Regions from separate parts of the Pseudomonas savastanoi genome, predicted to be linked through region 3. Evidence: predicted binding sites of a transcription regulator. Region 3 holds the regulator's gene; each other region holds the start of a gene.
What was found. Region 3 encodes FliA, which starts transcription of late flagellar genes. Its sites were predicted from a motif close to CTAAAGTTTNNNNNNNNNNNGCCGNTAA; they were not measured.
Positions count from the first base shown of each region.

Region 1: a site for FliA is predicted at 8,389-8,416, ahead of KP808_RS08070 (methyl-accepting chemotaxis protein). Genes of this name have one in related genera too.
Region 2: a site for FliA is predicted at 4,497-4,524, ahead of KP808_RS03830 (methyl-accepting chemotaxis protein). Genes of this name have one in related genera too.

Region 1 is NZ_CP076652.1:1,807,419-1,817,980, forward strand. It holds gene KP808_RS08045 (MFS transporter) at 1-1,028, shown strand, start outside; gene KP808_RS08050 (HlyD family secretion protein) at 1,025-2,182, shown strand; gene KP808_RS08055 (inorganic phosphate transporter) at 2,832-4,448, opposite strand; gene KP808_RS08060 (transporter) at 4,565-5,584, opposite strand; gene KP808_RS08065 (aldo/keto reductase) at 5,755-6,576, opposite strand; gene KP808_RS08070 (methyl-accepting chemotaxis protein) at 6,680-8,311, opposite strand; gene KP808_RS08075 (TetR/AcrR family transcriptional regulator) at 8,667-9,275, opposite strand; gene KP808_RS08080 (PAS domain-containing hybrid sensor histidine kinase/response regulator) at 9,382-10,562, opposite strand, start outside.
Region 2 is NZ_CP076652.1:872,757-883,318, reverse strand. It holds gene KP808_RS03860 (tetratricopeptide repeat protein) at 1-1,064, opposite strand, end outside; partial or broken gene KP808_RS03855 (hypothetical protein) at 1,061-1,375, opposite strand; gene KP808_RS03850 (DUF1780 domain-containing protein) at 1,449-2,078, shown strand; gene KP808_RS03845 (MOSC domain-containing protein) at 2,075-2,608, shown strand; gene KP808_RS03840 (DUF3094 family protein) at 2,622-2,729, shown strand; gene KP808_RS03835 (NAD(P)/FAD-dependent oxidoreductase) at 2,826-4,124, shown strand; gene KP808_RS03830 (methyl-accepting chemotaxis protein) at 4,569-5,786, shown strand; gene KP808_RS03825 (response regulator) at 5,796-6,164, shown strand; gene KP808_RS03820 (STAS domain-containing protein) at 6,188-6,478, shown strand; gene KP808_RS03815 (chemotaxis protein CheA) at 6,525-8,627, shown strand; gene KP808_RS03810 (methyl-accepting chemotaxis protein) at 8,658-10,313, shown strand; gene KP808_RS03805 (chemotaxis protein CheW) at 10,364-10,562, shown strand, end outside.
Region 3 is NZ_CP076652.1:3,962,054-3,972,615, reverse strand. It holds gene flhB (flagellar biosynthesis protein FlhB) at 1-132, shown strand, start outside; gene flhA (flagellar biosynthesis protein FlhA) at 583-2,712, shown strand; gene flhF (flagellar biosynthesis protein FlhF) at 2,724-4,052, shown strand; gene fleN (flagellar synthesis regulator FleN) at 4,168-5,001, shown strand; gene fliA (RNA polymerase sigma factor FliA) at 4,998-5,738, shown strand; gene KP808_RS16695 (chemotaxis response regulator CheY) at 5,991-6,365, shown strand; gene KP808_RS16690 (protein phosphatase CheZ) at 6,385-7,170, shown strand; gene KP808_RS16685 (chemotaxis protein CheA) at 7,204-9,486, shown strand; gene KP808_RS16680 (protein-glutamate methylesterase/protein-glutamine glutaminase) at 9,537-10,562, shown strand, end outside.

The sequences.
Region 1 (10,562 bases), 2.2 Mb from region 3:
CGTTCGAAAAACTGGATTTTCTGACCTTCGGCCTGCTGGCCGGCGGTTTTGCGCTGCTCTGTGCGGTTCTCTCACTGGGGCGTATCGAATGGTGGCTGGAAGCGCAGTGGATAGGGCTGGCGTCGGCAGCCTCCATTATGCTGATCTGCGCCGGACTGGCCATTGAGCATAATCGCAGCAATCCGTTGCTGATCACGCGTTGGCTCGGCAGCGGGGCTATTCTGCGTCTCGGGCTGGCCGTTATCCTGTTTCGCGTGGTGCTGTCCGAGCAGTCGGTGGGCGCGGTAGGTTTTCTTCAGGCGCTGAACATGGGCAGTCAGCAACTGCACACGCTGTATATGGTGATGTTGCTGGGCAGTGTCGCCGGGTTGGCGGTCAGTGCGCTGACCATCAACCCCGCGCACCTGATCAAGCCGTTGCTGATTTCTCTGGCGATGATGGCCGTCGGTGCCTGGATGGACAGCCATTCGACCAATCTGACCCGTCAGTCGAACATGTACCTCAGTCAATTCCTGCTGGCGTTCGGCGGTACGTTTTTTCTCGGTCCGACGCTGGTGCTGGGGATCAGCGGGGTACTGGCCAACCCGCGCAACATGGTGAGTTTTTCGGTGTTGTTCGGGATCACACAAAACATTGGCGGCCTGATCGGGTCTGCTGCACTGGGCACTTTCCAGATCGTGCGCGAGAAGTTTCACTCCAGTCATATCGTTGAACACCTGACCCTGATTGACCCGCTGGTTCAGGCGCGATTGCAGAGCTACAGCGCCAGTTACAGTTCGGTTATTGCCGACCCGTCGCTGCGCAACACTCAAGGCATGCGCGCAATGGCTACGGCTGCGACCCGAGAAGCCAACGTGCTGGCCTATAACGATGTGTTCATGCTGATCGCCCTGATTGCCGTGCTGACCATGATCTGGATTTCAGCCCGGGTCCTGTGGCTAAAAATGACCACTCAACCTTTGGCGCTGGCGCCTGTAGCACCTGCCGCTTCGCCCTCCGTATCCAATTCCGGCGTTAAATCTTCATGAACGAATCCACGACCTCAGATACAGAAACAACCCGCAGCGCGCCGCCACCGGCACCGTTGACGTCCCCGGTGACCAGCAAGCCGCGCTCGGCCCGCAAGCGAGTCGTGTCTTCGGTGATCTTCGCTGCCGTCGCGCTGATCGGGGTAATGGTTGTGCTGTATGCCTGGCAACTGCCGCCGTTTGCCAGCCCGATAGAGAGCACCGAGAACGCCCAGGTAAAGGGCCAGACCACGCTGATCGGGCCGCAGTTGAGCGGGTATGTGTACGAAGTGCCGGTTCAGGACTTCCAGTTCGTCAAGGCCGGCGACTTGCTGGTGCGCCTGGATGACCGTATTTATCGCCAGCGCCTGGATCAGGCTATTGCGCAACTGGCGGTACAGAAAGCCTCGCTGGCCAATAACCTGCAACAGCGACGCAGTGCCGAAGCGACCATTGGCCAGCGCCAGGCTGAACTGCAGAACAGCATCGCCCAGAGCCGCAAGAGCGCTGCCGATCTGCGTCGCAATCAGGCACTGGTGACCGATGGCTCGGTATCGAAAAGCGAGCTTGATGTGACCCGTGCTGCCGATGCGCAGGCAAACGCTGCGGTTGCTGAAGCCAAGGCGGTATTGCAGATCGCCCGCGAGGACCTGCAAACGGTGATCGTAAACCGCGGCTCGCTGGAAGCTTCAGTGGCCAATGCGCAGGCAGCCATCGAGCTGGCGCGCATCGACCTGGACAACACTCGCATTGTCGCCCCGCGTGACGGGCAGTTGGGGCAGATCGGCGTGCGCCTTGGTGCCTACGTCAACTCGGGCGCACAATTGATGGCGCTGGTACCCGAGCAGCGCTGGATCGTGGCCAACATGAAAGAGACCCAGATGGCCCATGTGCGCCTTGGCCAGCCGGTGAGCTTTACCGTTGATGCGCTGGACGGCCACCAGATGCACGGCCACGTACAACGCATTTCGCCTGCCGCAGGTTCTGAATTCAGTCTGCTGCCCGCCGATAACGCGACCGGCAACTTCGTGAAGATTTCCCAGCGCATCCCGGTGCGCATCGTGGTCGATGCCGATCAGCCAATGCTGGAGCATTTACGGCCGGGAATGTCGGTGGTGGTGAGTATCGACACCAGCGCGGACGGAGACGTGCCGCCTGATCCGGCGGTGCGCTGAACCTCTGGATGATCGATGATGCTGGACGCGGGCAGGATTCGATCCGATGCACGTTGACTATCATGCCGACGCTCCGCGTCGGCATGCAGTTCATGACGCTCTGCGTCATCCACCTCTGATGCGAAACAACATCATGCCTTACTCGCAGCAGCTGCCAACGCAGTGCTTTTCAACCGCGATGGCACAGACGACGCAGAGTGCGACGTAAGTGACGGCTGAGTCCTGGCGCTGATCCGGTGGTAGCCTGGCAGGACGCCAGGCTAGCCGCACCGGACCATGGATGGTCCGTTGCGGCGACCCCCGGATCAGTGACAGGGCGAAGGAGCCCGACGAAGTCGGGCCGGAAACAGGAGCGAGGGGATTTGCCTGCTTTGGCCCCATCAAAGTAGGTCGCCGAGGGGCGAAAAGGTCACCTGAGTCGAACCCTAATCTACCTGAAACCACAGAACCGCTTTGTGACGCGGAGCGTCACGAACTGCATTCCCACGCGGAGCGTGAGGAACGAGCGGCGTCTGGGATAGCAAAGGTGACGTGAGCCGAACTCTAATCCACCTGATGTCACAGAACCGCTGTTTGACGCGGAGCGTCACGAAAGGCGTGCCGACGCGGAGCGTCGGCATAGTCAAAGGGGGGCCAAACGCAACAGGCATCAGAACAGCTTACTGAACACCCAGTACAGCGAACCCGAAAGCAGGATGGCAGCCGGCAGGGTCAACACCCAGGCGGTGGCCAGATTGCGCAAGGTGCGCATTTGCAGACCTGAACCGTTGGCGACCATCGACCCCGCGACCCCGGATGACAGCACGTGGGTGGTCGAAACTGGCAGCCCGTACATGTCCGCCGCGCCGATGGTGAACATCGCCACGACTTCTGCCGACGCGCCTTGTGCGTAGGTCATGTGCGTCTTGCCTATGCGCTCACCTACGGTCACGACGATGCGCTTCCAGCCGACCATCGTGCCCAGCCCCAGAGCAATAGCGACCACAATCTTGACCCAGGTCGGAATAAAACGCGTCGCGCTGTCGATCTGCCCTTTGAACGCATCGAGCTTGGTCTGCGTATCGGCGTCGAAATTGCCTACCTTGTTCTTATCCATCACCCGGATGGTTTCCGAGGTCAGGTACATGTCGTTTCGAACGTTGGTCACCGCTTCCGCAGGCACCTTCGAGAGCGAGCCGTAGCTGGCGACCTGATTGCCGATCTTGCCGGTCATGACCGCCAGCGCAGGGATCAGGTCGGGACCTGCCTGTTTGCTGACCAGATAATCCGACAGGGTCTGGCGCGAGTCAGCCGGGGCAGGCAGGGGAACACTGCGCATCAGTGCCTGTTGGGTGACCTCTGCCACCGCGCCGAACTGAGTGGCCTGATCGGCCGGCATAGTGCGGTTGAGCGCATAGGCCATCGGCAGCGTACCGACCAGAATCAGCATGATCAGCCCCATGCCTTTCTGCCCGTCGTTGGAGCCATGAGCAAATGATACGCCGGTGCAGGTCACGATCAGCATGGCGCGAATCCACAGCGGTGGCGGCGCATTGCCTTCTGGTGCCTTGTACAGCGCGCGGTTCTTGATGAACATGCGCATGGCCAGCAACAGCAAGGCGGCACAGCCGAAACCCACCAGCGGCGACAGCAACAGCGAGTAGCCTATTTTGGTCGCCTGAGACCAGTCCACGCCACTGGTGCCGTCTCGTCCGTGCATCAGGGCGTTGGCGATACCGACCCCGATGATCGAGCCGATCAGCGTGTGTGACGAGGACGCCGGCAGACCCAGCCACCAGGTGCCGAGGTTCCAGATGATCGCCGCGATCAACAGCGCGAAGATCATCGCAAAGCCTGCCGATGAGCCGGTTTGCAGAATCAGTTCCACTGGCAGCAGCGCGATGATGCCGAACGCCACCGCACCACTGGAGAGCATCACGCCGAGAAAGTTGAAGAACCCTGACCAGACCACCGCAAAGCCGGGTGGCAGGGAATGGGTATAGATCACGGTGGCGACCGCGTTGGCGGTGTCATGGAAACCGTTGACGAATTCGAACCCCAGTGCAATCAGCAACGCCACGCCCAGCAGCACGAACGGGGTCCAGGTGGTGACCACCGTGCCCATGTCGTCGACATCCTGCTTGAGGCTGTAGCCAGTGAAAAGCAGGCCGGCGATGAGTATCGCGAAGAAGATGACCATGGTCAGTCGACCCGGTTTGCGCCCGAAGTGAGTTGCCGACAGGCCCGCCCGGCCCGTCGCATCGGGAGAAAGTGCGTTTATAGCCATGTTCGCAATCCTGATTGAAAGAATATTGACATGGTCATTGCAAAATGTGACAGAGATGCGACATGCGAGTAATCAGTGGCCTTTTGCGCCAGATTTCTGACAACCGGCAGGCCGGGTCAATAATCGCCACGCTTGCGAAACGCCCAGCGTCCCGCGACCAGCGTAAACGTCGCGACCAGTGCCACCAGAATCCAGAAGCCTTCAGGGTCGGACGCCAGTGGCACACCCCCCACGTTCATGCCGAAAAAGCCCGCGACAATGTTGATCGGCAATGCCAGAACCGTTACCACGGTCAGGGTAAACAGGGTTCTGCTGCTCTGTTCGTTGAGGTTGGCGGCAATCTCTTCCTGCAACAGTTTGATGCGCTCGCCCAGTGCCGTGAGGTCGTTGATCACCAGCGAGGACTCTTCGATGGACTGACGTAGCGCCTGGACATCCTGCTCGCGCAGCCATTGCGGAGGCTTGTGCAACAACCGCATCAACGAACCCGGTTCCAGCGCCAGCAGACGTTGTAGCCGCACCAGCACCCGGCGCATGGCGCCGAGTTCGGAGCGATTGTTGCTCAGTCGCTGCGAAAGCAACTGGTCCTCAATGCGGTCGACGTTGACGCTGGTCTTGCGCAGAAACTGGGTCAGCACTTCGCCCTGATCGCTCAGCAGGTGCGCGAGCAGTTCCAGCGGTGAATCAAACTGTTCGCCGCGTTTGACCGCCGAGCGCAACTTGTCTACCGAACGCAGTGGCTGCAGCCGGGCGGTGATCAGCAAGCGCTGGCGGGCGCAGACCCACAAGGTCGAGATGTCGGTCGAGAGCCTGTTGAAATCGAACACCACATCGTTGACTACTGCCAGCAACGTGGCGTCGACGTGCTCGATTCGGGTAGAACGCGAACCCTCGTGCAGGGCCTCGAAAAACTCTTCCGGAAGGTCCAGATGGGTTTTCATCCAGCGCTCGCAGGCTGCGTGCGACAGGTTCAGGTGCAGCCAGATGAAGTCGTTCTCTTCGGGAGGGTTTTGCAGGTAATCCAGCGCGGCGGCCGAACCGATCTCCTGGCCACTTTCAGCGTGGCGAAAACGGAAGCCGTAGAGCAGACCGAAAAGGTCGGAGTCCTGATGGTGGTGAGCAATACTGTGGTTCATGGCTGTCCACGTGCGGCCTGGCCCGGGCAGGGAGGCGAAGGCCGCATGATGACAAGGCGTTATTTCATATTTGTGACAGCTTGTTGCCGGGTGTGTCATCTGTCACATGAAGAGACGGCCGCATTGGCGGCCGTTCAGTCAATCGACAGCTGCTACTGCATCGACACCGGTCAGACCATTGCCAGCGGTACTTTGCGAGTCGGCGCTGGCCAGGCCAGATCAATGTCGGCCAGGTCGCGCTCGGTGAGGCGAATCTGCTCGGCAGCGATATTCAGACGGATATGCTCCGGGTTGGTCGCCTTGGGAATGGCGATCATGTTGTCCTGACGCAGCACCCACGCCAGGGAAATCTGCGCCGGTGTTGCTTCATGGCGTTTGGCGATTTCGTGCAGGGCAGGGTGGTAAAGCAGATCGCCGGCCTGGCCAATCGGGCAGTACGCCATCATCGGTAAGTGGCGGTCTGCGCTCCACAGCATCAGGTCGAACTCGATGCCGCGTTGTTCCGGGTTGTACAACACCTGGTTGGTCGCGCAACGCGGGTTGTTCAGCTCGATCATGTCCGGGACATCAAAGTTGGAAACGCCCCAGGCGCCGATTTTTCCGGATTCCTGCAGGCGTTCGAAGGCTTCGACGGTTTCGGTCAGTGGGTACTGACCCGGCCAGTGCAGCAGATAAAGGTCGATGTAGTCGGTGTTCATCCGGCGCAGGCTTGCTTCGCATGCAGCCGGGATGCCGCTACGGCTGGCATTGTGCGGATAGACCTTGCTGACCACGAATACCTTGTCGCGTTGCCCGGCGATGGCTTGCCCGACGATCTCTTCGGCAGCGCCGTCGGCGTACATCTCGGCGGTGTCAATCAGGGTCAGGCCCTGTTCGATACCCAGGCAAAGGCCAGCAATTTCTGCCGAGCGCAGGTGCCCTTTTTCACCCATGTGCCAGGTGCCCTGACCCAGCACTGGTACAGTTCTGCCTGCCAATTCCAGTGTGCGCATGTGACCCCCTGCAATAAATAAGCAGCTAAATGAGCGATTGATTAAGCAGGTGTCAGGCAACAAGAGGCGCACTAGGTTCCGTGCACCCCATCGCAATGCAGATTTAAACCCGGAACTGCTTCAGCAGCCCGTTCAGTTCTTCGCTCAAGTCGCGCAGGTGCAGGCTGGCCGAAGTCGATTGTTCAGCGGCCAGTGCGGTGCTTTGGGACAGTTGCGCGGCCTGGGTCACGTTCTGGTTGATGTCGTCCACCACATGCGTCTGCTGCAGAGTCGCGCTGGCAATGGAGGTGTTCAGGCTGTTGAGGTTGCGTAGTGCCTGACTGATGGACGTCAGGCTCTGGCCTGCCTGATTGGCCTGCTCGATGGTCAGTTGCGAGGAACGGCTGCTGTCGCCGATTACCTTGACTGCCGCGTCGGAATGCTTTTGCAGGCGTTCGATCATGGCCTGGATTTCTGCGGTCGACTTCTGGGTGCGCTGGGCCAGCAGACGTACCTCGTCAGCCACCACGGCAAAGCCACGACCCTGTTCACCTGCGCGTGCCGCTTCGATGGCGGCGTTCAGTGCCAGCAGGTTGGTCTGCTCGGCAATCGAACTGATGACTTCCAGTACGCTGCCGATCTGCGTGCTCTCGCCGGCCAGACTCTGCATTACTTCAACGGCCTGACCGATGGTGGCGGACAGGTGCCCGATCTGGCGCAGGCTGTTATCGATGTTGACCTGACCCTGCTGTGCCTGTGACTCGGCATCACGCATTTCGTTGGCGGCATGCTCGGCGTTCTTGGCCACGTCCTGTACGCCATAGGTCACTTCGTTGACCGCGGTGGCAACCAGGTCCATTTGTTGGGACTGCTGCTCGCTGCGTTTCTGCGCCTGCTCGGCATTGCTGCCCAGATCCGTCGAGGCCTGGCCCAGCGCCACGGCCGAATTCTGCAACTGGCCGACGACATTGCGCAGCTTGGCGACAAAGGCGTTGAAGTGCACGCCCAGCTCGGTGATTTCATCCTTGCCGTGGGTTTCCAGCGTGCGGGTCAGGTCACTTTCGCCACTGGCGATGTTGGCCATTGCACCGACCGCCGCTCTCAGCGGCCGCACGATACTGCGCACAATCATGACCAGTAGCAGGACCATGACCAGCACGATGCCGGCGATGAACATCCCGGCGTTCCACAGCTGTGTCTTGAACTCTGCCGCTACGTCATCGACGTATACGCCCGACCCCAGAATCCAGCCCCAGGGCTGAAAAAGCTGCACGTAAGAAGTTTTTTTCACCGGCTCGCTGGCACCGGGCTTGGGCCAGCGGTAATTCACCATCCCGGCACCCTGGGCTTTGACCAGCGTGACCATTTCGTTGAACACCGCAAAGCCGTCCGGGTCCTTGATGGTCGATATGTCCTGGCCTTCAAGTTTGGGGTTGGTGGGGTGCATGATCATCACCGGGCGCAGGTCATTGATCCAGAAGTAGTCGCTCTGGCTGTAACGCAGGCTCTTTATCTCTTTCAAGGCCTGCTGTTGCGCAGCCTCGCGTGTCATGCCGCCTGCAGCTTCAAGCCCCTGATAAAACGAGAGGATGCCGCTGGCAGTCTGCACCACATGCATGGTTTTCTCGGCCTTGGCCTGATACAGGTCGTTATGCAGCTGCCTGAGCAGCGTCGCCGACAGGACGAAGAGCATCAGCACTGAAACGACAAGAATCAGCCACAGACGGCGACTGATGGACAAACTGCGCATACTCATGATTGGCATCCCATGCATTATTTTTTTTCTTCTGATGACTCCGATCCGCGCAACGCGCGATTCAGAGCTTTTTAAGCATCTCGGCGCATCCTGACCAAACATGAGCGGCCGGTCACACTTTTTAACGGCGTACATCGCTATGGCGAAAGGCTTACAGCAACAGACGCGATTGGCTCTATCGACGGACCCTCAGTGAATGTAGGATCCAATTCAACAGCTGCAGCGAAGGAACGCCGCAGCGATCAGGGAAGATCGACCATTGCCAGGAGGCTACTGACAGGATGTCGGAATGGTCATGTTGCAAAACCACCCGCTTCGGCGGGTTTTTTGCGTCTGCAGGAAAGCAGGGTGGGGTTCAGCAATCCGGCTCGCAACCCTTGAGCACCAGCCTGAGAATGGTCCGGGTCGCGGCCTCGTAATCGGCGTCTTCCAGTTTCGCCTTGCCGGTGACGGTTGCGATCTGCCAGTCGAAATCTGCGTAGGTCTGGGTCGCGGCCCAGATGGTGAACATCAGGTGATGGGGGTCGAGCGGGGCGATCTGCCCGCTGTCGATCCAGGCCTGAATGCATTCGATATTGTGCCGCGCCTGCCCATTGAGCTGTTCGATCTGCTCTGACGTAAGGTGCGGGGCACCGTGCATGATCTCGCTGGCGAACACTTTCGAGGCAAAGGGCAGGTCACGGGAAATCTGGATCTTCGAGCGGATATAGCTGCTCAGTACATCGGCCGGTACACCTTGAGGATTGAACGGCGTCGACGCTTGCAGGATGGGCTCGATGATGCTTTCCAGCACCTCGCGATAGAGGTTTTCCTTGGATTTGAAGTAGTAATAGACGTTGGGTTTGGGAACACCGGCCTTGGCCGCGATATCGCTGGTCTTGCTGGCGGCGAAGCCCTTGTCGGCGAATTCCTCGCTGGCAGCGCGCAGGATGAGTTCTTTGTTGCGCTCGCGGATACTGCTCATGACCCGGTTATTCCCTTGCCTGCATGGCGGTCGCGCATGTTAGCACCGGGTTTGCGCAGCGCTCAATGTCGAAGGCCCGAAGCACGATTGCAACGAGCCGGTTGCATCAGGCACTCATCAATTCCTGGACTCGGGCAGCCAGAGCATCAATCGCAAACGGCTTGGTCAATACCCGCATGCCGGGTCCGAGTTGCTCGTCACCAATGGCTGCGTTTTCTGCATAACCGGTGATGAACAGGGTTTTCAGATGCGGACGTACTTCGCGTCCGGCGTCGGCCATTTGTCGCCCGTTCATGCCACCGGGCAATCCTACGTCGGTGATGAGCAGATCGATATGCACGTCCGAGCGCAGCAGTTTGAGGCCGGCCAGGCTGTCGGCCGCCTCGATCAGGGTATAACCCAGATCGCCGAGCGCATCGGTAAGCAACATGCGTACCGTCGGTTCGTCGTCCACGATCAGAATGGTCTCTCCAGACTGGGTGACTTCGAACGGCGCCTGGTGCACATCGCTCTCGTCTCTGGTCGCCTTACCGTCGTAACGCGGCAGATAAAGGGATATCGATGTTCCCTTGCCCACCTGCGACTGAATGCGCACCCGGCCGCCGGACTGGTTGGCGAACCCGTAAATCATCGACAGACCAAGACCGGTGCCCTGACCAATGGGCTTGGTGGTGAAGAAGGGGTCGAATGCCTTGGCGATGACATCGGGCGTCATGCCTGTGCCGGTGTCGGTCACGCACAGCGACAGATAGTGACCCTCAGGCATATCGTGACCCTGCGCCACCTCACCCTCTATCCACTGGTTGCTGGCCTCGATCGTGATGCGGCCGCCGTCCGGCATCGCGTCGCGGGCGTTGATACACAGATTCAGCAGCGCGTTCTCCAGCTGGCTTGCATCGACCAGCGTTGCCCATAGCCCCATGGCCCCGATGGTTTCGACCACGATGCTGGGGCCGACCGTACGCTGGATCAGGTCCGTCATGCCTTTCATCAGCCTGTTAACGTCGGTCGGCTGCGGGTCCAGCGTCTGACGTCGAGAGAAGGCCAGCAGCCTGTGGGTCAAGGCCGCTGCGCGCTTGGCGGCGCCCTGTGCGGTGACGATGTATTTGTCTACATCGTTCCAGCGCCCTTGCGCAATACGGGTACTCATCAGTTCCAGAGCACCGGAAATGCCTGCCAGCAGGTTGTTGAAATCATGGGCGAGACCGCCAGTCAGTTGCCCGACAGCTTCCATTTTCTGCGACTGACGCAGCTTTTCTTCAGCCTGCATCAGTTCCGCAGTGCGTG
Region 2 (10,562 bases), 2.9 Mb from region 3:
ACACCACGCCCCTCTTTTAACATGAGCGCAAGTTGATACTGCGCACGAGGCATACTTTGAGCCGCAGCCAATCGATACCACTTTGCAGCTGTGGCGTTATCAACAGCACCGCCACGGCCTGATTCAAAAAGACTTGCCAGATCAGCCTGCGCAACGGCAAGCCCTTGAGTAGCTGAGAGCCTAAGCCAATAACGAGCCTCTTTGTAGTCCGTCGCTGTCCCTTTGCCAACGCTATAAAAATATCCAATCTTGTACTGCGCAGGGGCATAGCCAGTTGAAGCGCTGCGCCGGTACCAAGCAAGGGCGCTCTCATAGTTCTGATCTACACCTTTGCCATACTCATAGGCTTGGCCCAGCGCCAGTTGACCGATAGGGTCGTTTCCCTCAGCAGATTTCTCATACCATTTAAATGCCTCATGCTCATCTTTCTCGACACCCGTTCCTTCCGCGAGGCTTTTAGCAAGGTTTCGTTGCGCCAGGAGATCGCCTTTCTCGGCTGCCAATTTAAGAAAGCGAAAACCTCTGACCGCATCACGGCCGACACCACGACCTTCGATATACCCCACGCCCAGAATATTCAACGCCTCGGCATCACCACTGTCAGCGGCACGCTGTATGAAGCCAACCGCTGACGCTTCATCTTTTTCTACGCCTCTTCCTTCGCCAAGCATAAGTGCGTATCGGGACTGTGCAGCAGGTAAACCTTGCTCCGCAGCGACCTTATAAAGGTCAGCAGCCTTTGATAGATTTACAGCTGTGCCAATACCGTTTTCATAAAAAAAACCTAACCTGTACTGAGCCAGCACCAGCCGCTGTTGTGCGGCGGCAGAGATATTCTCAAAGGCCTTTAGCGTATCTTTGGATACACCTTTCCCCTCCTCATACTGCAACCCGATGTAGTACTCGGCCTCAGCATTGCCCTTGGCAGCCTCCTTCTGGAAGAGAGAAAATGCTTGCTCATACAGTCCTTGACTGTACGCATCCTGGCCTTTTTGCATTGATGCCAATGCGCCCTCTGAAAGACAAAAAAATAAAAGCCCGGCGAAGAGTGCATTAGCTTTCAATATCCAATTCCTGAATGCATATTCTGAGTACCATTTGACTGGCTTTTCATGCCTTCGGCGCCGTACAGAAAAGCTTTAGGCGGCTGACTGATCAGCTGCCCGTCGCGCAACTGTAACCACAGCCCTTTATCGTCATCGCCTGCGTACTGCGGCACAACGCGCACCTCTCGATGAAGGATGAGGCGATAGCGGTAATCGCGCATTTAGGGAATGGCGAACACCGTGTGGCGTGATCCCAGAAAGCCCTTTGGCTTATCCTGAAGAGCCTCGATAAAAGCAGCGCCTGCGGGCATTTTTTCGCAAGCGATCAAAAAATGAATTGCCAGTCTACACCCCTGCATTCACTCTTCCAGTCATGGCAACTTGAACGCTAAGCTTGGCCCTATGGATGACTCAGACTACCTACGCCTGTTGACGATCCAGGCCGAACAAGCCAACGCCTTTCTTTCCAATGCGCGGAAGTGGGAGCGTGAGCGTTGGGTTTGTCAGCGCCTGTTGCAGGGGCTGAACATTGCGCATCGCAATGAGGACTTCACGCCGGCCACTCAGGAGCCGCCGGATGTGCTGTTTCGTGACGGGCGTTTCGAGGTGTTTTTTGTGCTCGATGAGGGCCGTCGTCTCAATGACGAGTGGCGTGAGGAGCTGGCGCGACGACGTAGCGCTTTCTCGTTGAGCCAGCTGGTACGTCGGGAAGCGAAGCCCAAACGGATTCCCGCCTCTGAACTGCTGCACCGACTCGCCCCTACCCTGCGCAAGAAATCCACCAATTATCGCGAACGCGGCATTGACCTGGGCGGACTGGATATCATCGCCTTCGCCAGCCTCAAGCGCGAGGTGCTGGACCTCAACAGTCATTTTCCGCCACCGACCGAGTACCTGCGTCAGGGCTGGCGTTCGTTGTCGCTGGTGGGGCCGACCTTTGCTCGGGTATTGTTCGCGCATCCGGGCGCTCCGGACTTTTTGCGTACCAACCTGGGGCGCAGTGTCGTTTTCGATGTTGGAATCAGTTTATGAGCCCCTTGCAGGAACTGCTGGCCGATGTGCCTCAACAAGGCCGTGTGCGCTGGATTGGTGTGCGTCCGGAGTCGCGGGTCGAGATGATCGAACTGGACGCGGTGGAAGCGCGGCGCGAAGCGGGGCTGACCGGCGATCATTCGCGACCTGGCCCGCGCAATGCACGGCAGGTGACGTTGATCCAGTGGGAGCATCTGGCGGTGGTCGGTTCGTTGCTAAACCGCTTTGCGGATAACCCCATCGTGCCGCAGGATTTGCGGCGCAATCTGGTGATCAGCGGCATTAATCTGTTCAGCCTGAAAAACCGACGCTTTCGCATCGGCCAGGCGATTTTTGAAACCACTGGCTGGTGCCAGCCTTGTGCGCGTCTGGAGCAGCGCCTTGGTCGCGGAACCTTTCAGGCGGTGCGTGGGCATGGCGGAATCACTGCGCGAGTGTTACAAAGCGGCATCATCCGCCTGGACGATGTGTTGCAGGTAGAGCCGCTGGAAATCACTGATCCCTGGCCCCCTGCCCGTCAGCACGCTTGAGACAACGCATAAATTGAGCCGCCACCTGAACCCGGAACCGCAAAGGTGTGTCGAAGAGTACCTTCAGGCAAACCGGCATCCAGTCGAGCGCAGGCCGCTCCTGATCCCGGTGTTGCCGTGATAAACCCGTTTATTGAGCCTTCTGACGCTATGAGCTGCCTTGCGCTCGCGAAGATCAGGCTCCCCGCGAATTCCTTAAACCTTCCGAGTAATCCTTATGACGCATCGTATTGTTATCGTTGGCGGCGGCGCTGGCGGTCTGGAGCTGGCGACCAGCCTGGGTAAAACCCTGGGCAAGAAAGGCACGGCCAGTGTCACGCTGGTCGACGCCAACCTGACGCATATCTGGAAACCGCTGTTGCACGAGGTAGCGGCCGGTTCGCTCAACTCGTATGAGGACGAGCTGAACTACGTGGCCCAGGCCAAGTGGAACCACTTTCAGTTCCAGCTCGGGCGTATGACCGGGCTGGACCGCGCCAGTCGCCAGATTCACCTGGCCGAAACGCTGGATGAAAACGGTGCCGAACTGGTTCCGGCACGCAGTCTGGGCTATGACTCGCTGGTCATCGCCGTGGGCAGCACCACCAATGATTTCGGCACCACGGGCGCTGCGGAACATTGCCTGTTTCTCGACAGCCGCAAGCAGGCCGAGCGTTTCCATCAGCAACTGCTCAACCACTATCTGCGTGCTCACGCAGGTCAGGCTGACAGCGCGCAGGAAATTACTGTTGCCATCGTTGGCGCAGGTGCTACTGGTGTTGAACTGGCGGCAGAACTGCACAACGCGGCGCACGAGTTGGCCGCTTACGGACTGGGCCAGATCAAGCCGGAAAACCTGCGCATTACCGTGATCGAAGCCGGGCCTCGGGTGCTGCCTGCATTACCAGAGCGTATCGGCGCGCCGGTACACAAGACACTGGAAAAACTTGGCGTGACGGTGCTGACCAATGCCGCTGTGAGTGAAGTGACCGCCAATGGCTTGATCACGGCCAGCGGGCAGGTCATTCCGGCCAGCTTGAAAGTCTGGGCGGCGGGTATTCGGGCTCCGGCGTTTCTGCATGAACTGGATGGGCTGGAGAGCAACCGGATCAATCAGTTGCAAGTGCTACCGACGCTGCAAACCACCCGCGACGAAAATATTTTCGCCTTCGGTGACTGCGCCGCCTGCCCGCAAAAAGGCACCGACCGCAACGTCCCGCCACGCGCTCAGGCTGCTCATCAGCAGGCGTCGTTGCTGGCCAAATCGCTGCGCCTGCGGATCGAAGGCAAGACCTTGCCGGAGTACACCTACAAGGACTACGGCTCACTGATCTCGCTGTCGAGCTTTTCGGCAGTCGGCAATCTGATGGGTAACCTGATGGGCAGCGTGATGCTTGAAGGCTGGCTGGCGCGGATGTTCTATGTGTCGCTGTATCGCATGCACCAGATGGCGCTGTACGGCACCTTCCGCACCCTGATGCTGATGCTGGGCAGCAAGATCGGCAAAGGCACCGAACCACGGATGAAGCTGCACTAAGGCCCGCCAGTCGAGAGACATGCGGGAGAACACCATCGTGCCCATGCTCCGCGTGGGCATGCCCTTCTGGACACTCTGCGTCCTCCTTGAATTGACCTGTGCAGCGCAGACCGCAAGAACACTATCGTGCCCATGCTCCGCGTGGGCATGCCCTTCTGGACGCTCTGCGTCCTCCTTGAATTGACCTGTGCAGCGCAGGCCGCAAGAACACCATCGTACCCATGCTCCGCGTGGGCATGCCGCTCTAGACGATCTGCGTCCTCTCTTGAGTGAATCTCACTCTGCACTGACTTGCAGTGCCCTGAATACCCGCTATTTTTAATCTGACCGGGCTCTGCGCGATGCGATCGGACGGAAGGCGCTCGTACAGGTATCAAGTTCGTCTGCACCGCGCAGATAACCATTGAGTCGTGTACAACGCTGCACTGTTCAGGGATCGAACCTATGATGTCGAATCATTCCAGCAGTACTCCTGCGCAAAGTCGTCCGCATTTCATCTGGTTTTCTCTGATTCCCGTCATACCTGCCGTTGCCTGGATCCTCACGCAATCCGGTACGAGTACGACCAATCTGCTTGCTTGTGCGGCCCTGCTCGCTATCGGTCTCGGTGCCTGTGCATTGGCTGCCCGCACCCAGCAGAACGACGTGCGTCGCGCTGTTGCCCAAGCGCTGGACCATCACCAGGCACATAACGCTCAAACCAGCGCCATGGCCTCCCATGCACAGCTCAATGAAGTCTTTCTCGGTGCCATGCCGATCTGGGCCAAACAGGTCGAAAGTTCGCGCCAGCAGACCGAAACCGCCATTGTCGAGCTGAGCAGCCGCTTTATGGGAATTTCCGAACGCTTGCAGGAAACCGTGCAGGCCTCGCAGCACGCTGCCGGTGAGCTGGACGGTCAGAATGCCGATGGCGCTCTGAAAGTCCTGTCCCAGAGCGACAGCGAGCTGAGCCAGGTGATTGACTCCCTTAAAGCCACTCAGGCCAGCCGCGACCAAACGCTCTCCCAGGTTCGCAGCCTGACCGCCTACACAGGCGAGTTGCGCACCATGGCCGCGGACGTCGCAGCCATTGCCGCACAGACCAACCTGCTGGCCCTTAACGCCGCGATTGAAGCGGCCCGCGCAGGCGAAGCTGGCCGTGGTTTTGCCGTGGTAGCTGACGCGGTGCGCAGCCTGTCGAGCAAGTCCAGCGAAACCGGTCAGCAGATGTCGGCCAAGGTCGACATCATCAATAACGCCATCACGCAACTGGTGCAGGCCGCCTCCAGCGGTGCTGATCAGGACAGCCATTCGGTGGCCGCTTCCGAGCAAAGCATCCAGAACGTCCTGGAGCGTTTCCAGAGCATTACCGGTCGCCTGGCCGAATCCGCCGACCTACTCAAGCAGGAGAGCTTCGGTATTCGCGACGAAATGACCGAAGTCCTTGTAAACCTGCAGTTTCAGGACCGGGTCAGCCAGATTCTCGCTCACGTACGCGACAACATCGACTCTTTGCACGCGCATCTGTTGCAGGCCAGCCAGTCTCCCGATGAGGCCGTTGCCATCGACGCCCGGCAATGGCTGGCGCGCATGGAGTCCACCTACGCGACCGACGAACAACGCCACACTCACCGCGGCGAATCGGCAGCACAGCAGGATTCGCAGGAAATCACGTTTTTCTAGGAGTAGATCATGGCTAAGAGTGTATTGGTGGTCGACGATTCAAGCAGTGTCCGGCAGGTTGTCGGCATCGCGCTGAAAAGTGCCGGATACGACGTTATCGAGGCCTGCGATGGCAAAGATGCACTGGGCAAGCTGACCGGGCAGAAAGTGCACCTGATCATCAGCGACGTGAACATGCCGAACATGGATGGCATCACGTTCGTCAAGGAAGTGAAGAAGCTGGCCAGTTACAAGTTCACGCCGATCATCATGCTGACCACCGAGTCTCAGGAATCGAAAAAGGCAGAAGGTCAGGCGGCAGGTGCCAAGGCGTGGGTCGTCAAACCGTTCCAGCCAGCGCAAATGCTCGCAGCGGTTTCCAAGCTGATCCTGCCCTGAGATCAAGGGCCATGGAGGCCAGCATGCCAACCCCAGACGACAATCAGGCTGACGCCACCCGCGTGCAGATCGACGGCGAGCTGACGATCTACACCGTGACCGAACTCGCCGCCCGTTTGCTGCCACAGATCACTGGTGCGGCGCGAGTGGAAGTCGACTTGTCGCAAGTTACCGAGATGGACGGTGCCGGCCTGCAATTGCTGGCAGTCATCCAGCGCGAAGCCGGCAAGACTGGGACCTCGCTGCGCATGACTGGGCAAAGCAAGGCAGTCACCGAAACCTTCGAGTTATGTAATCCCGGTGTCGTGCTGTAGCGCGTCCATTTGCATTATTGCCGAGTGATCGATCAAGGAAGTCATCGTGAGTATTAATCTCGATCAGGCACAGCAGACGTTCATCGTTGAAGCGCGTGAGCTTTTGCAGGCCATGGAGGAATCCCTCCTGCAACTCGAAAGCGAACCGGGCGATCAGGACGCGATTGGCGCAGTGTTCCGCGCAGCGCACACCATCAAGGGTTCGGCCGGGCTATTCGGGCTGACGCCTATCGTCAGCTTCACCCACATCGTTGAAGACGTGCTCGACCGCCTGCGTGAAGGCAGCGTGTCGGTGGACGCCGGGCTGATCGCAGTGCTGCTCAAGTCCGGCGATCACATGCTTGAGTTGATCGACGTAGTGGCCAGCCGTGGCGAGCCATTGCAGCCGCCCGCTCTGGAACGCGAAGCGGCGCTGCGTCAGGCGTTACAGGTCTATCAGGCACCGGGCAATGCCCAGCCTGCTGACGAGGCGCGAGCGCCGAGTGTGATCGATGAACAGCCTGCCGAAGTGCTATGGCATATCTCGCTGCGTTTTGGCGTGGATGTGTTTCGCAACGGCATGGACCCGCTGTCGTTCCTGCGTTACCTCAATACTCTGGGGCAAATGGTTCAGGTCACCACCGTCACCGACAGCATCCCGGCGCTGGAAGCGTGGGACCCGGAATCCTGCCACCTGGGCTTCGAGATCGATTTTCGCTCGTCTGCCGGGCATGCCGCGATCAACGAAGTGTTCGACTTCGTGCGGGAAGACTGCGCTGTTGAAATCACCCCGGTGAACGAGACGCCAGACCACGTCGAGCCTACCGGCACCGAACTGGTCTCGCAAACCGAACACAGCCCAGCGGTTGCCAGCGGCGAACTGCTGGGCGACCAGCGTGCCGTGCCGCGTGCTCCTGCTGCGGCAACAGCTGTAGAACGCCCTTCTTCGTCCAGCGAGCAGAAAAACAAGGACGGCCGTTATGTGCGCGTCAATGCCGACAAGCTTGATGAGCTGATCAACCTGGTCGGCGAACTGGTCATTGCCAGCGCCGGAGCCAGCCTGCTGGCACGTTCGTGCGACAACGACCCGCTTCAGGAAGCCAGCTCGACCGTGTCAGGGCTGGTCGAGCAAATTCTGGATGGCGCGCTGCACCTGCGCATGATTCCCATCGGCGACACTTTCAATCGTTTCCGCCGCGTAGTACGCGATGTCAGCCAAGAGCTGGGCAAGGACATCGACCTGATTATCAACGGTGCGGAAACCGAACTGGACAAGACCGTTGTCGAGAAGATCGGCGACCCGCTTATGCACCTGCTGCGCAATTCCATGGACCACGGCATCGAAAGCGCCGAAGCACGGCGCGCGGCAGGCAAACCGGCAAAAGGTCATTTGAGCCTTAATGCGTACCACGACTCCGGCAGCATCGTCATTGAAATTGCCGACGACGGTGCGGGGCTCAACCGCGAGCGGATCCTCGACAAGGCTCAGCAGCGCGGGCTGGTGGCAGCGGGTGCGAGCCTCACCGATCAGGAGATCTACAACCTGATCTTCGAGCCCGGCTTTTCTACCGCCGAGGCCGTCACCAACCTGTCAGGGCGTGGCGTCGGCATGGATGTGGTGAAACGCAATATCACCTTGCTGCGCGGCACTGTGGACCTGGACAGCCACCCCGGTCAGGGCACCATCGTGCGCATTCGCCTTCCGCTGACGCTGGCGATCATCAATGGTTTTCTGGTCGGTATCGATCAGTCGACTTACGTCATCCCGCTGGACATGGTTCAGGAATGCATCGAGCTGGACGAACAGAATCGTCACCTGACCCGCGACAGCGGCTACCTCGACCTGCGTGGCGAAGTGTTGCCGCTGGTCTACCTGCGTGATCACTTCAATCATGAAGGCCCGGCTGCTCGACGCCAGAACGTGGTGGTGGTGCGCTACGCCGAACACAAGGCCGGGTTGGTGGTAGATGACCTGCTCGGCGAGTTCCAGACCGTTATCAAACCGCTGGGCAAGCTGTTCGGCGCACTGCGCGGCATCAGCGGCTCGACGATTCTGGGCAGCGGTGCGGTGGCGTTGATTCTCGACATACCGGCCTTGCTCAACCAGATCGTCCAAATGGAAGCCCGCTCGACCCAGGCGCCTCAAGCTCTATTGCCCACTTCTCGCTGATGGATTTGCAATTCCCAAGGAGTTACTTCAATGAAATGGTTTTACGATCTGAAGATTTCCACCAAGCTGATTACCTCGTTCCTGGTGGTTCTGGCGTTGACCGCGGCCATGGGAGTCTTTGCCATTATCCAGCTGGGCCAGGTCAACCAGGCCGCCCAGGACATCAAGGAAAACTGGATGCCGTCCGTGCGCGCGGCGTCGGGCATGCGCTTTTATGCCGCCAACTTCCGGCTGAAGGAAAACCGCCACATTGCCGCCGACTCTGCCCAGGAAAAGGCGCAGATGGAGCTTGAGGCAGCAGAATCGCGCAAACAGTTTGAAACGCGGCTGGCCACTTACGACAAGCTGATCGTCAGCGATCAGGACCGTCAGATGTTCAGTGCCGTGAGTGCCTCCTGGTCCAACTACCTGAAAGTCAGCGACAATCTGTTCGCTCTCTCCCGGCAGGGCCAGGAGACCGAAGCGCGTGCCTTGCTGCGCGGTGAGTCCAAACTGCACTTCGACGAAGTGACCAACCAGTTGCAAAAGATGGTCGAGCTCAACGACGCCGGCGCGACTGCCGCTGGCGACAAAGGCACGAGCCTGTACGAAAGCGCGCGCATCTCGATCATTGCCGTTCTGGTTGCAGCCTTGCTAGTCGGCCTGGGTCTGGCGCTGTTCATTGCACGGATCATTTCCCGGCCACTGAAAGAGGCAGCGACTGCCGCCGAGCAACTGGCCGAGGGCAACCTGAACGCCCATATCGGGCACGGTTCCAAGGATGAAACCGGCATGGTGCTGAACGCCATGCGCAACATGGTCGGCAAGCTGTCACACATTATCGGCGAAGTGCGTAACGCCGCCGACAACCTGGCCAGCGCTTCGGAAGAAGTCAGCGCCACCGCGCAATCCATGAGCCAGGCCACCAGCGAACAGGCGGCCAGCGTCGAAGAGACCAGCGCGTCGGTCGAGCAGATGAGCGCCAGCATCAACCAGAACACCGAGAACGCCAAAGTCACCGATGGCATGGCCAGCAAGGCTGCCAAGGAAGCGACTGACGGCGGCGAATCGGTGCAGCAGACCGTCGTGGCGATGAAGAAAATCGCCCAACGCATCAGCATCATCGACGACATCGCTTACCAGACCAATCTGCTTGCCCTCAACGCGGCCATCGAAGCAGCCCGTGCGGGCGAACATGGCAAGGGCTTCGCGGTAGTGGCCGCCGAGGTGCGCAAGCTGGCTGAACGCAGCCAGGTCGCGGCTCAGGAGATTGGCGAGCTGTCGTCAAGCAGTGTGGAAATGGCCGAAAAGGCTGGCAAGCTGCTGGACGAAATGGTGCCGTCGATCAACAAGACGTCAGACCTTGTGCAGGAAATCAGCGCGGCTTCAGAGGAACAGGCTGCCGGTGTTGCGCAGATCAACACCGCCATGACCCAGCTCAATCAGGTCACTCAGCAAAACGCATCAAGCAGCGAAGAACTGGCCGCCACCGCTGAAGAGATGAGCAGTCAGGCCGAACAGCTGCAACAGGCCATGAGCTTCTTCACCCTCGATGCATCGCCAAGGGCCGTCGCACAAGGCAGCCCTGTCGACGGTCGCAGCAGCCCGAACCGCCAGCCCCCGCGCCCACCGCAACAGGCTCCGCGCAAGGCGTTTGCGCAAAGCATGGCGGGCGCCCCGGACGAATCGGAATTCACTCGTTTCTGATGACTGGCTGCTGATTGCCGGCCTCGATAGCGATTCACAGGGAGAACGACATGGGCTCATTGGTCACGACTCGACAGACCGCCACAGCGGTCGAGGAAGAGGCGCAGTACCTGACTTTCATGCTCGGTGGCGAGATGTTTGCCATCGGCATTCTGGGCATCAAGGAAATCATCGAATACGGCAGCCTGACGGTGGTGCCGATGATGCCCGCCTTCGTGCGCGGGGTGATCAACCTGCGCGGCGCTGTAG
Region 3 (10,562 bases):
GGGCTCTACCTGGCTGTGGCCCAGGTGCTGGCCTACGTCTACCAGATCCGCCAGTTCCGTGCCGGTCAAGGCAAGCGCCCGGATCCACTGGGCGACATCAAGATCCCGCCCGACCTGCAGCGCGATGCGTAGCCCTTTGCTTCGTCGCCAGCAGACCACCCTCGCGCCCGCGCTCCGCATGGGTATGCGGTTCCTGAAGCTCTGCGTCCGCTCTTGGGCGTGTGGTGCGGCGCAGATTTGTGACGCAGAGCGTCACCCACGGCATTCCCACGCTGGAGCGTGAGGAACGATCATCTCAACTATCGTGCGACGCTCCGCATTGCATGCCGTTCCGGGCGCTCTGAGCGTGAGGAACGATCATCTCACTATCGTGCGACGCTCCGCGTCGCATGCCGTTCTGGACGCTCTGCGTCCACTCTTGAAGATTTTCTGACTGCGCAAGGTATGCCGGTTTCACGTTAATTCTGCCTCTAAAGCCTTACCAGCACTGGCTTTGTAAAAGTTGGACAGCTTTTTGCAACAGGGTCGATACAGGTCGCCATCGGCGTCAATGTTTTGATCTAGTGCGCAGGTAAACAATCAGTGGATCGTTCTCAGATATTCAGTAGCGCACGCAGCAATATCACGGGCCTGGGCCGTGGTCAGCTGGGCGTTCCGCTGTTGTTGCTGGTCATGATGGCAATGATGATGTTGCCTATGCCGCCGTTCCTGCTGGACGTGTTCTTCACGTTCAACATTGCACTGTCCATCGTCGTGTTGCTGGTGTGTGTTTACGCTCTGCGGCCGCTGGACTTCTCGGTGTTTCCAACCATTCTGCTGGTCGCCACGCTGTTGCGTCTGGCACTGAACGTTGCTTCCACGCGAGTGGTCATGCTTCACGGTCAGGACGGTCACGCGGCTGCGGGCAAGGTGATTCAGGCCTTCGGTGAGGTGGTGATCGGTGGTAACTATGTTGTCGGTATCGTGGTGTTCGCGATTCTGATGATCATCAACTTCGTAGTAATCACCAAAGGTGCCGGCCGTATTTCCGAGGTCAGCGCGCGTTTCACCCTCGACGCGATGCCAGGCAAACAGATGGCAATCGACGCCGACCTCAACGCCGGTCTCATCGACCAGCCAGAAGCCAAGCGTCGCCGTGCTGAAGTCGCTCAGGAAGCCGAGTTCTACGGTTCCATGGACGGTGCCAGCAAATTCGTGCGCGGCGATGCAATTGCCGGTTTGCTGATTCTGTTCATCAACCTGATCGGCGGCATGCTGGTCGGTATTCTGCAACACAACATGACGTTCGCTGATGCAGGCCGCGTTTATACCCTGCTGACCATCGGTGACGGTTTGGTGGCGCAATTGCCATCACTGCTTCTGTCCACTGCCGCAGCGATCATGGTGACCCGCGCTTCCGGTTCGGAAGAGATGGGCAAGCTGATCAATCGTCAGATGTTCGCCTCGCCCAAGGCACTGGCAGTGTCCGCTGCGATCATGATCGTGATGGGGCTGGTGCCGGGCATGCCGCACTTCTCCTTCATCAGCCTCGGCCTGGTGGCTGCGGGTGGTGCGTATCTGCTCTGGAAGAAAGAGAACCAGGTGAAAGTCGAGGCGCTGGCCGAAGTGCAACGCCAACAGGACCTGCTGCCTTCGCCGACCCGTGTTCAGGACGCCAAGGAGCTGGGTTGGGATGACGTCACCCCTATCGACATCATCGGCCTGGAAGTGGGTTATCGCCTGATTCCGCTGGTGGACCGCAATCAGGGTGGTCAACTGCTGGCGCGTATCAAGGGCGTGCGCAAGAAGCTTTCGCAGGAGCTGGGCTTCCTGATGCCGACCGTGCACATCCGTGACAACCTTGATCTGGCACCCAGCGCCTACCGTCTGACGCTGATGGGCGTGATCCTGGCCGAGGCCGAGATTTATCCGGATCGCGAGCTGGCGATCAACCCCGGTCAAGTGTTCGGCACCCTGAACGGCATCACCGCCAGAGACCCGGCGTTTGGTCTGGAGGCCGTGTGGATCGAAATCAGCCAACGCAGCCAGGCGCAGTCGCTGGGTTATACCGTGGTGGACGCCAGTACTGTAGTGGCAACCCACTTGAACCAGATTCTCTACAAACACTCTCATGAGCTGATTGGCCACGAAGAAGTCCAGCAGTTGATGCAATTGCTGGCCAAAAGCTCGCCCAAACTGGCTGAAGAGCTGGTCCCTGGTGTGCTGTCCCTGTCCTCGCTGCTCAACGTGCTGCAAGCGCTTCTGGCTGAGCATGTACCTGTGCGTGATATTCGTAGCATTGCAGAAGCTATCGCCAACAACGCCGGCAAGAGTCAAGATACCGCCGCTTTGGTGGCTGCCGTGCGGGTAGGTCTGAGCCGCGCAATCGTCCAAAGCATTGTAGGTGTTGAGCCGGAGCTGCCTGTTATCACTCTGGAGCCAAGGTTGGAACAGATATTGCTCAATAGTTTGCAGAAGGCTGGTCAGGGTCAGGAAGAAGGCGTTCTTCTTGAGCCAAGCATGGCTGAGAAGCTCCAGCGTTCGTTGATTGAGGCCGCCCAGCGTCAGGAGATGCAAGGGTTGCCGGTAATTCTTCTGGTAGCAGGGCCTGTCCGGGCGATGCTGTCACGATTTGGACGATTGGCTGTACCGAACATGCATGTTCTGGCGTATCAGGAAATTCCGGACAACAAGCAAGTAACCATCGTAGCGACTGTCGGGCCGAACGGCTGAGGTAGTGAGTCATGCAAGTTAAGCGATTTTTCGCCGCCGATATGCGTCAAGCCATGAAACTGGTTCGCGATGAGCTGGGCGCCGAGGCGGCCATCATCGGTAACCGGCGCATTGCCGGTGGCGTAGAGCTGACTGCCGCTCTGGATTACAAGCTGTCCGCCCTGGCACCGCGTGTGCCGAACATGGAGCTCGAAGACGAGCTGCGCAAGACCCAGTCGCGCATCGTCTCCGCTCAGGCCGAATTGAACAACCGCAGCGACAGCGACGCGTCGATCAATCTTCAGCTGTTTTCCGGCAAACCGGTCAGCGCTGTCGATACGCACATCGAGCCGACGCTCGAAGAGCCGCCACGCCCATTCGCTTACACGCCGCCTGCGCCCGCAGAGCCTGCTGTTGGTCAGCGCGCCTATGATTCGATGCGCTCCGAATTGAACGGCCTGCGCGAGCTGCTGGAAGTCCAGCTTGGCTCCCTGGCCTGGAACCAGTTGCAGGGCAGCCGTCCGCAGCAGGCCAATCTGTGGCGCCGTCTGCAACGTGTCGGTTTGTCCGGCCCGCTGTCGCGCGATCTGCTGTCGATGATCCCGGAGATTGACGAGCCTCGTCAGGCCTGGCGCATGCTGCTGGCCCATTTGGCGCGCATGATTGCCGTGCCGGACATCGAGCCGCTCGAAGAGGGTGGTGTCATCGCCATGGTCGGGCCTGCCGGTATGGGCAAGACCACCACGCTGGCCAAACTGGCGGCACGTTACGTGTTGAAGTACGGTCCGCAGAATATCGCTCTGGTGAGCATGGACAGTTTCCGCATCGGCGCACAGGAGCAGCTCAAGACCCTTGGGCGCATCCTCAACGTGCCGGTCACCCATGTCGATCCTGGCCAGTCGCTGGTTCAGGCGCTGGAGCCGCTGCTGCGCAAGCGCGTGGTGCTGATCGACACCGCCGGGCTGCAAGCCAGCGATCCTGCGCTGCGCATGCAGCTGGAAAGCCTGGCAGGGCGTGGCATCAAGTCGCGTAACTACCTGGTACTGGCGACCACCAGCCAGAAGCAGGTGCTGACCGCTGCCTATCACAGTTACAAACGTTGTGGCCTGGCCGGATGCATTCTGACCAAGCTTGATGAAACAGCCAGCCTCGGCGAAGTCCTGAGCCTGGCGATCAGTCATGAATTACCTGTGGCCTACCTCACGGACGGACCCCGTATTCCTGACGACCTGCACACCCCGCGTCGTCATCAACTGGTGAGCCGTGCGGTGAGTGTGCAGATGCAGGATGAGCCGAGCGAGGAAGCAATGGCTGATATGTTTGCTGACCTCTATCACACCCCTGGCAAGAGAGTGGGTTAAGTGATGGATATTATTGGAATGTCCCTGCGTCAACGGTCTGCCATGCGGTGTTCATTTGCGAACGTGCAGCCCTCGATGTGGTTTCGGTCTACGCAAGACAAGGTAAAGAAATAACATGGGCAGCATGCATCCCGTACAGGTTATCGCGGTGACCGGTGGCAAAGGTGGCGTCGGTAAGACTAACGTGTCAGTGAATCTTTCACTGGCCCTTGCCGAGCTTGGCCGTCGCGTCATGCTGCTGGACGCCGATCTGGGTCTGGCCAATGTCGACGTTCTGCTTGGGCTGACGCCTAAACGTACGCTTGCCGATGTGATAGAGGGCCGTTGCGAGTTGCGCGACGTTCTGTTGCAGGGGCCGGGCGGGGTACGTATCGTGCCTGCCGCCTCTGGCACCCAGAGCATGGTGCATCTGTCCCCGGCCCAGCATGCGGGTCTGATCCAGGCGTTCAGCGAGATTGGCGACAACCTTGATGTGCTGGTGATCGACACGGCTGCCGGTATCGGCGAATCGGTGGTCAGCTTCGTGCGCGCCGCTCAGGAAGTGTTGCTGGTGGTATGCGACGAGCCCACGTCGATTACCGATGCTTACGCCCTGATCAAACTGCTCAACCGCGACTACGGCATGAACCGCTTCCGGGTGCTGGCCAACATGGCGCAGAGCCCGCAGGAAGGGCGCAATCTGTTCGCCAAACTCACCAAAGTGACTGACCGTTTTCTTGATGTTGCGCTGCAGTATGTAGGTGCCGTGCCGTACGACGAGTGCGTGCGCAAGGCCGTACAGAAACAGCGCGCCGTTTACGAAGCATTCCCGCGATCCAAATGTGCGCTGGCGTTCAAGGCCATTGCCCAGAAGGTTGATACCTGGCCGTTGCCAGCCAATCCGCGGGGTCATCTCGAGTTCTTCGTTGAGCGACTCGTTCACCAGACCAGTGCAGGGCCTGTGCAATGACTGCGAGCGGCTACCAGATGTACAGCAAGGCTTCCCGTAATTCGCAATACGAGTTGATCGAGCGTTATGCGCCATTGGTCAAGCGTATCGCTTATCATCTGCTGGCGCGCTTGCCGGCCAGCGTGCAGGTCGAGGATCTGATCCAGGCCGGCATGATCGGTCTGCTTGAAGTCTCCACCAAATATGATTCAACCAAAGGTGCGAGTTTCGAGACCTACGCCGGCATTCGCATTCGTGGTGCGATGCTGGATGAAGTGCGCAAGGGCGACTGGGCACCACGCTCGGTGCACCGCAATACCCGCATGGTCAGTGACGCAATTCGTGCAATTGAAGCTAAAACCGGCCGTGACGCTAAAGATCACGAGGTTGCGGCCGAACTCCAGTTGAGTCTTGATGATTATTACGGGATTTTGAATGACACCTTGGGCAGCCGCCTCTTCAGTTTCGACGACCTGCTTCAGGACGGCGATCACGAAGGGCTGCATGAGGATGGCGCAAGCGGTTCGCTTGAGCCGTCGCGCGACCTGGAAGACGAGCGCTTCCAGGCAGCGTTGGCCGATGCAATTGCCAATTTGCCAGAGCGTGAGCGTCTGGTGTTGGCGCTGTACTACGACGAAGAGCTGAACCTCAAGGAAATCGGAGAGGTTCTTGGGGTCAGCGAATCGCGGGTCAGTCAGTTACACAGCCAGTGCGCAGCTCGTTTGCGGGGGCGTTTGGGGGAGTGGCGAGCGCGTTGACGGCAGTGCGCGACGTTTGTCGTGCGCTGTCTGCATGCCGGCTGTGCAAAGCGTTACGTGGTAGCAGGATGGACGAGGCAAGGGCCTGTCGGGCAATGTCTCGATGGGCTTTAGTCGCAGTCTTGACTGTCGTTGTGCCAAGCCCGTCGTCGTTTCGTATAGCTGGGGGTGTGCTGTGCCAGTATTGAGTGAACAGCGTGTTCAGGTGCTGAACGCGTTAAAGACTGCTTGGAGGTCGAATTGGACAAGAACATGAAAATCCTCATCGTTGATGACTTCTCAACGATGCGGCGGATCATCAAGAACCTTTTGCGTGATCTGGGGTTTACCAACACATCTGAAGCGGATGACGGTCTGACCGCATTGCCGATGCTGCAGAGCGGTGCCTTTGACTTTCTGGTGACGGACTGGAACATGCCTGGCATGACCGGTATCGACTTGTTGCGTCAGGTCCGTGCGGACGAGCGTCTCAAGAGCCTTCCTGTACTGATGGTTACTGCCGAAGCGAAGCGTGAGCAGATCATTGAAGCTGCCCAGGCCGGGGTGAACGGTTATGTAGTCAAGCCATTCACGGCTCAAGCGCTTAAAGAGAAGATCGAAAAGATCTTTGAACGCGTCAATAGCTGATGCATGCCGCGAGGGCGCTATGGATAACAATGATTCGATGGCCGACTTTGAGTCGACCTTAAAGAGACACGCGCAGGAACTCGTCACCAGCCTTGAAAAGGGCCGCTTCGGTGACGCTGTGCAGCTGATCCATGAACTCAACCAGACACGCGACCGCGGCCTTTATCAGGAAGTGGGCAAGCTGACTCGTGAGCTGCACAGTGCAATCGTCAACTTTCATATTGATCCGCACATGCCTCAAGCCGAGGAAGTGTCGCAGATCACCGACGCAACCGAACGCCTGTCGTATGTGGTGAGGCTGACCGAGAATGCGGCCAACCGTACTATGGACCTGGTCGAGGAAAGCACACCGCTCATGAGCGGTCTGAGCTCCGATGCCAAGGCATTGAGTGACGACTGGGGTCGTTTCATGCGCCGCGAAATCGGTGCTGAAGAATTTCGTGAGCTGGCCAAGCGGGTAGATGGTTTTCTGACGCGTACCGAGCAGGAGGCCGATAGGGTTTCCGGGCATCTCAACGATATTCTGCTTGCCCAGGATTACCAGGACCTTACGGGGCAGGTTATCAAGCGCGTGACGCAACTGGTTACGGAAGTCGAGAGCAATCTGCTCAAACTGGTGCTCATGGCCAGCCATGTCGATCGCTTCGCAGGCATCGAACATGACGAAGAATCCATCCTTGCTGAAAAAGATCCTAAAAAACATCTCGCCAAGGGTGAAGGTCCGCAGATTCATGCCGATAAACGTGAAGACGTCGTATCCGGACAGGATGATGTAGACGATCTGCTATCGAGCCTCGGCTTCTAAGATCTGTTGACGGTTAATTTTAGGGAGCACCCCATGAGCTTCGGCGCCGATGAAGAAATCCTTCAGGATTTTCTGGTAGAGGCCGGCGAAATTCTGGAGCAGTTGTCAGAGCAATTGGTCGAGCTGGAAAGCCGACCGGATGATGCTGATCTGCTCAATGCAATTTTTCGCGGTTTTCACACTGTAAAAGGGGGCGCCGGCTTCCTCCAGCTCCATGAGCTGGTGGAGTGCTGCCACATCGCCGAAAACGTGTTCGACATCCTTCGCAAGGGTGAACGTCGCGTTGATTCCGAACTGATGGATGTGGTCCTGGAAGCTCTGGACACCGTCAACAGCATGTTCGGTCAGGTACGTGAACGGACTGACGTAACTGCGGCGACGCCAGAACTGCTGGCTGCGCTGTCGCGATTGGCCGAGCCACAATCTGCCGACGAAGTCGCAGCGCCCGAGCCTGAGCCCGAGCCGGTGGTTGAAGCCGCCGCTCCGGCTGCGGTTGCCGAGCAAGCGGCCGGCGATGACATCACCGATGATGAATTCGAGCAGCTGCTCGATTCGCTGCACGGCGCCAGTCCGGTGTCTGCGGCACCATCAGCGGCACCGGCTTCGGCACCTGCGGTCGCGCCAGCTGGCGATGAAATTACCGATCAGGAATTTGAATCCCTGCTTGATCAGTTGCATGGCAAGGGCAAGTTTGCGGCCGATGCTGTAGCCGCTCCAGCCCCTGCGCCTGCGGCACAGAGCAGTGGTGCAGCGCCTGCCGGCGATGAAATCACCGACGACGAATTCGAAGCCTTGCTTGATCAACTGCATGGCAAAGGCTCGTTTGACGGCGCCATAGCCGCTCAGGCGGCTGCTGCACCTGCGGCCGTTGCTGCCAAGGCACCTTCTGCTGCAGCGGCATCGGACGAAATTACCGATCACGAATTCGAAAATCTGCTCGACGAACTGCATGGCAAAGGCAAGTTCGAGCCTGATGCGGTCGTTGCCAAGGCACCTGCTCCGGCAGCCGCCGTAGCTGCTGCTCCGCCACCGGCTGCCAAGCCCGCTGCGGCGCCTGCACCTGCTGCGAAGGCTGAGCCCGCCAAGCCTGCTCCAGCGCCTGCACGTGCTCCAGCGCCCACCGGTGAAAAGCCGGTTGCGACTGAAGCCGAAACCACGGTTCGTGTGGATACCGCCCGACTGGACGAGATCATGAACATGGTCGGCGAACTGGTGCTGGTACGTAACCGCCTGGTGCGTCTGGGTCTCAACAGCGGCGATGAAGCCATGTCCAAAGCGGTTTCCAACCTGGATGTGGTCACCGCCGACCTGCAGACTGCGGTGATGAAAACCCGCATGCAGCCAATCAAGAAAGTCTTTGGCCGCTTCCCGCGTCTGGTTCGTGACCTGGCTCGCCAGCTCAAGAAAGAGATCAACTTGGAGCTGGTCGGTGAAGAGACCGACCTCGACAAGAACCTCGTAGAGGCGCTTGCCGACCCGCTGGTCCACTTGGTGCGCAACGCGGTCGACCACGGTATCGAAACGCCGGAAGAGCGCGAAGCCACGGGCAAGTCTCGTGGTGGTCGGGTCATCCTTTCGGCAGAGCAGGAGGGCGACCATATCCTGCTGTCGATTTCCGATGACGGCAAGGGCATGGACCCTAACGTGCTGCGCTCCATTGCGGTCAAGCGCGGTGTCATGGACAAGGACGCAGCCGATCGTTTGAGTGACACCGATTGCTACAACCTTATCTTCGCACCGGGCTTCTCGACCAAGACCGAGATTTCCGATGTATCGGGTCGCGGTGTGGGCATGGACGTGGTTAAAACCAAGATCTCCCAGCTCAACGGCTCGATCAACATCTACTCGACCAAGGGCCAGGGTTCGAAGATCGTCATCAAGGTCCCGCTGACCCTGGCGATCATGCCGACCCTGATGGTGATGCTGGGCAACCAGGCTTTTGCCTTCCCGTTGGTCAACGTCAACGAAATCTTCCACCTGAATCTGTCCACTACCAACGTGGTTGACGGTCAGGAAGTGGTGATCGTACGTGACAAGGCCTTGCCGCTGTTCTACCTCAAGCGATGGCTGGTCAGTTCGGCGGCTCATGAAGAGCAGCGAGAAGGGCACGTCGTGATCCTGACGGTCGGCACCCAGCGCATCGGCTTCGTTGTCGATCAACTGGTAGGCCAGGAAGAGGTGGTTATCAAACCGCTGGGCAAGATGCTGCAAGGTACGCCAGGCATGTCGGGCGCCACCATCACCGGTGACGGTCGCATCGCCTTGATTCTCGATGTACCCAGCATGCTCAAGCGTTACGCCGCACGGCGTATCTGAACCCGGGGGTGCGGGCAGCCTGGCTGCCTGCAACACCTATTGGAGTGTTTATGGCAGTCAAGGTCCTGGTGGTGGATGATTCCGGTTTTTTCCGCCGCCGTGTTACGGAAATTCTTTCTTCGGACCCCAACATTGTAGTGGTCGGCACCGCCACCAACGGCAAGGAAGCGATTGAGCAGGCGCTGGCGCTCAAACCTGATGTCATCACCATGGACTACGAAATGCCGATGATGGATGGCATTACGGCAGTTCGCCATATCATGCAGCGTATCCCCACCCCGGTATTGATGTTCTCGTCGCTGACGCACGAAGGTGCGCGCGTGACGCTGGATGCTCTGGACGCCGGTGCGGTGGATTTCCTGCCCAAGAATTTCGAAGATATCTCGCGCAACCCGCAGAAGGTCAAACAGCTGCTGTGCGAGAAAATCAACAGTATTTCACGCAGCAACCGCCGCTCAAGCGGTTTTGGTGCGGCGAGCGCTGCATCGGCTGCTCCGGCAGCGCCGACGCTGTCCAGCCGCGCACCTGCGCCCGCCGCCGCGCCAGCCCGTGCTGCGCCGACGCGCACAGCAGCGCCTGCCACGGCACCTGCGGCTCATGCTCACCATGCACCGGCGCACCCGACCACCTCAGGCACGCCCAAGCGCAAGGCTTACAAACTGGTGGCCATCGGCACCTCCACCGGCGGCCCGGTTGCGCTGCAACGGGTACTTACCCAGTTGCCGGCCAGCTTTCCGGCACCGCTGGTGCTGATTCAACACATGCCTGCGGCCTTCACCAAGGCCTTTGCCGAGCGTCTCGACAAACTGTGCAAGATCAGCGTCAAGGAAGCGGAGGACGGCGACGTTCTGCGGCCTGGTCTGGCGTTGCTGGCACCGGGCGGCAAGCAAATGATGGTGGATGCGCGCGGTACGGTGAAGATTCTGCCGGGTGACGAGCGCCTGAATTACAAACCCTGTGTAGACATCACCTTTGGCTCTGCCGCCAAATCCTACGGCGACAAGGTGCTGTCGGTGGTATTGACCGGCATGGGTGCCGATGGCCGTGAAGGCGCGCGCCTGCTCAAGCAGGCGGGC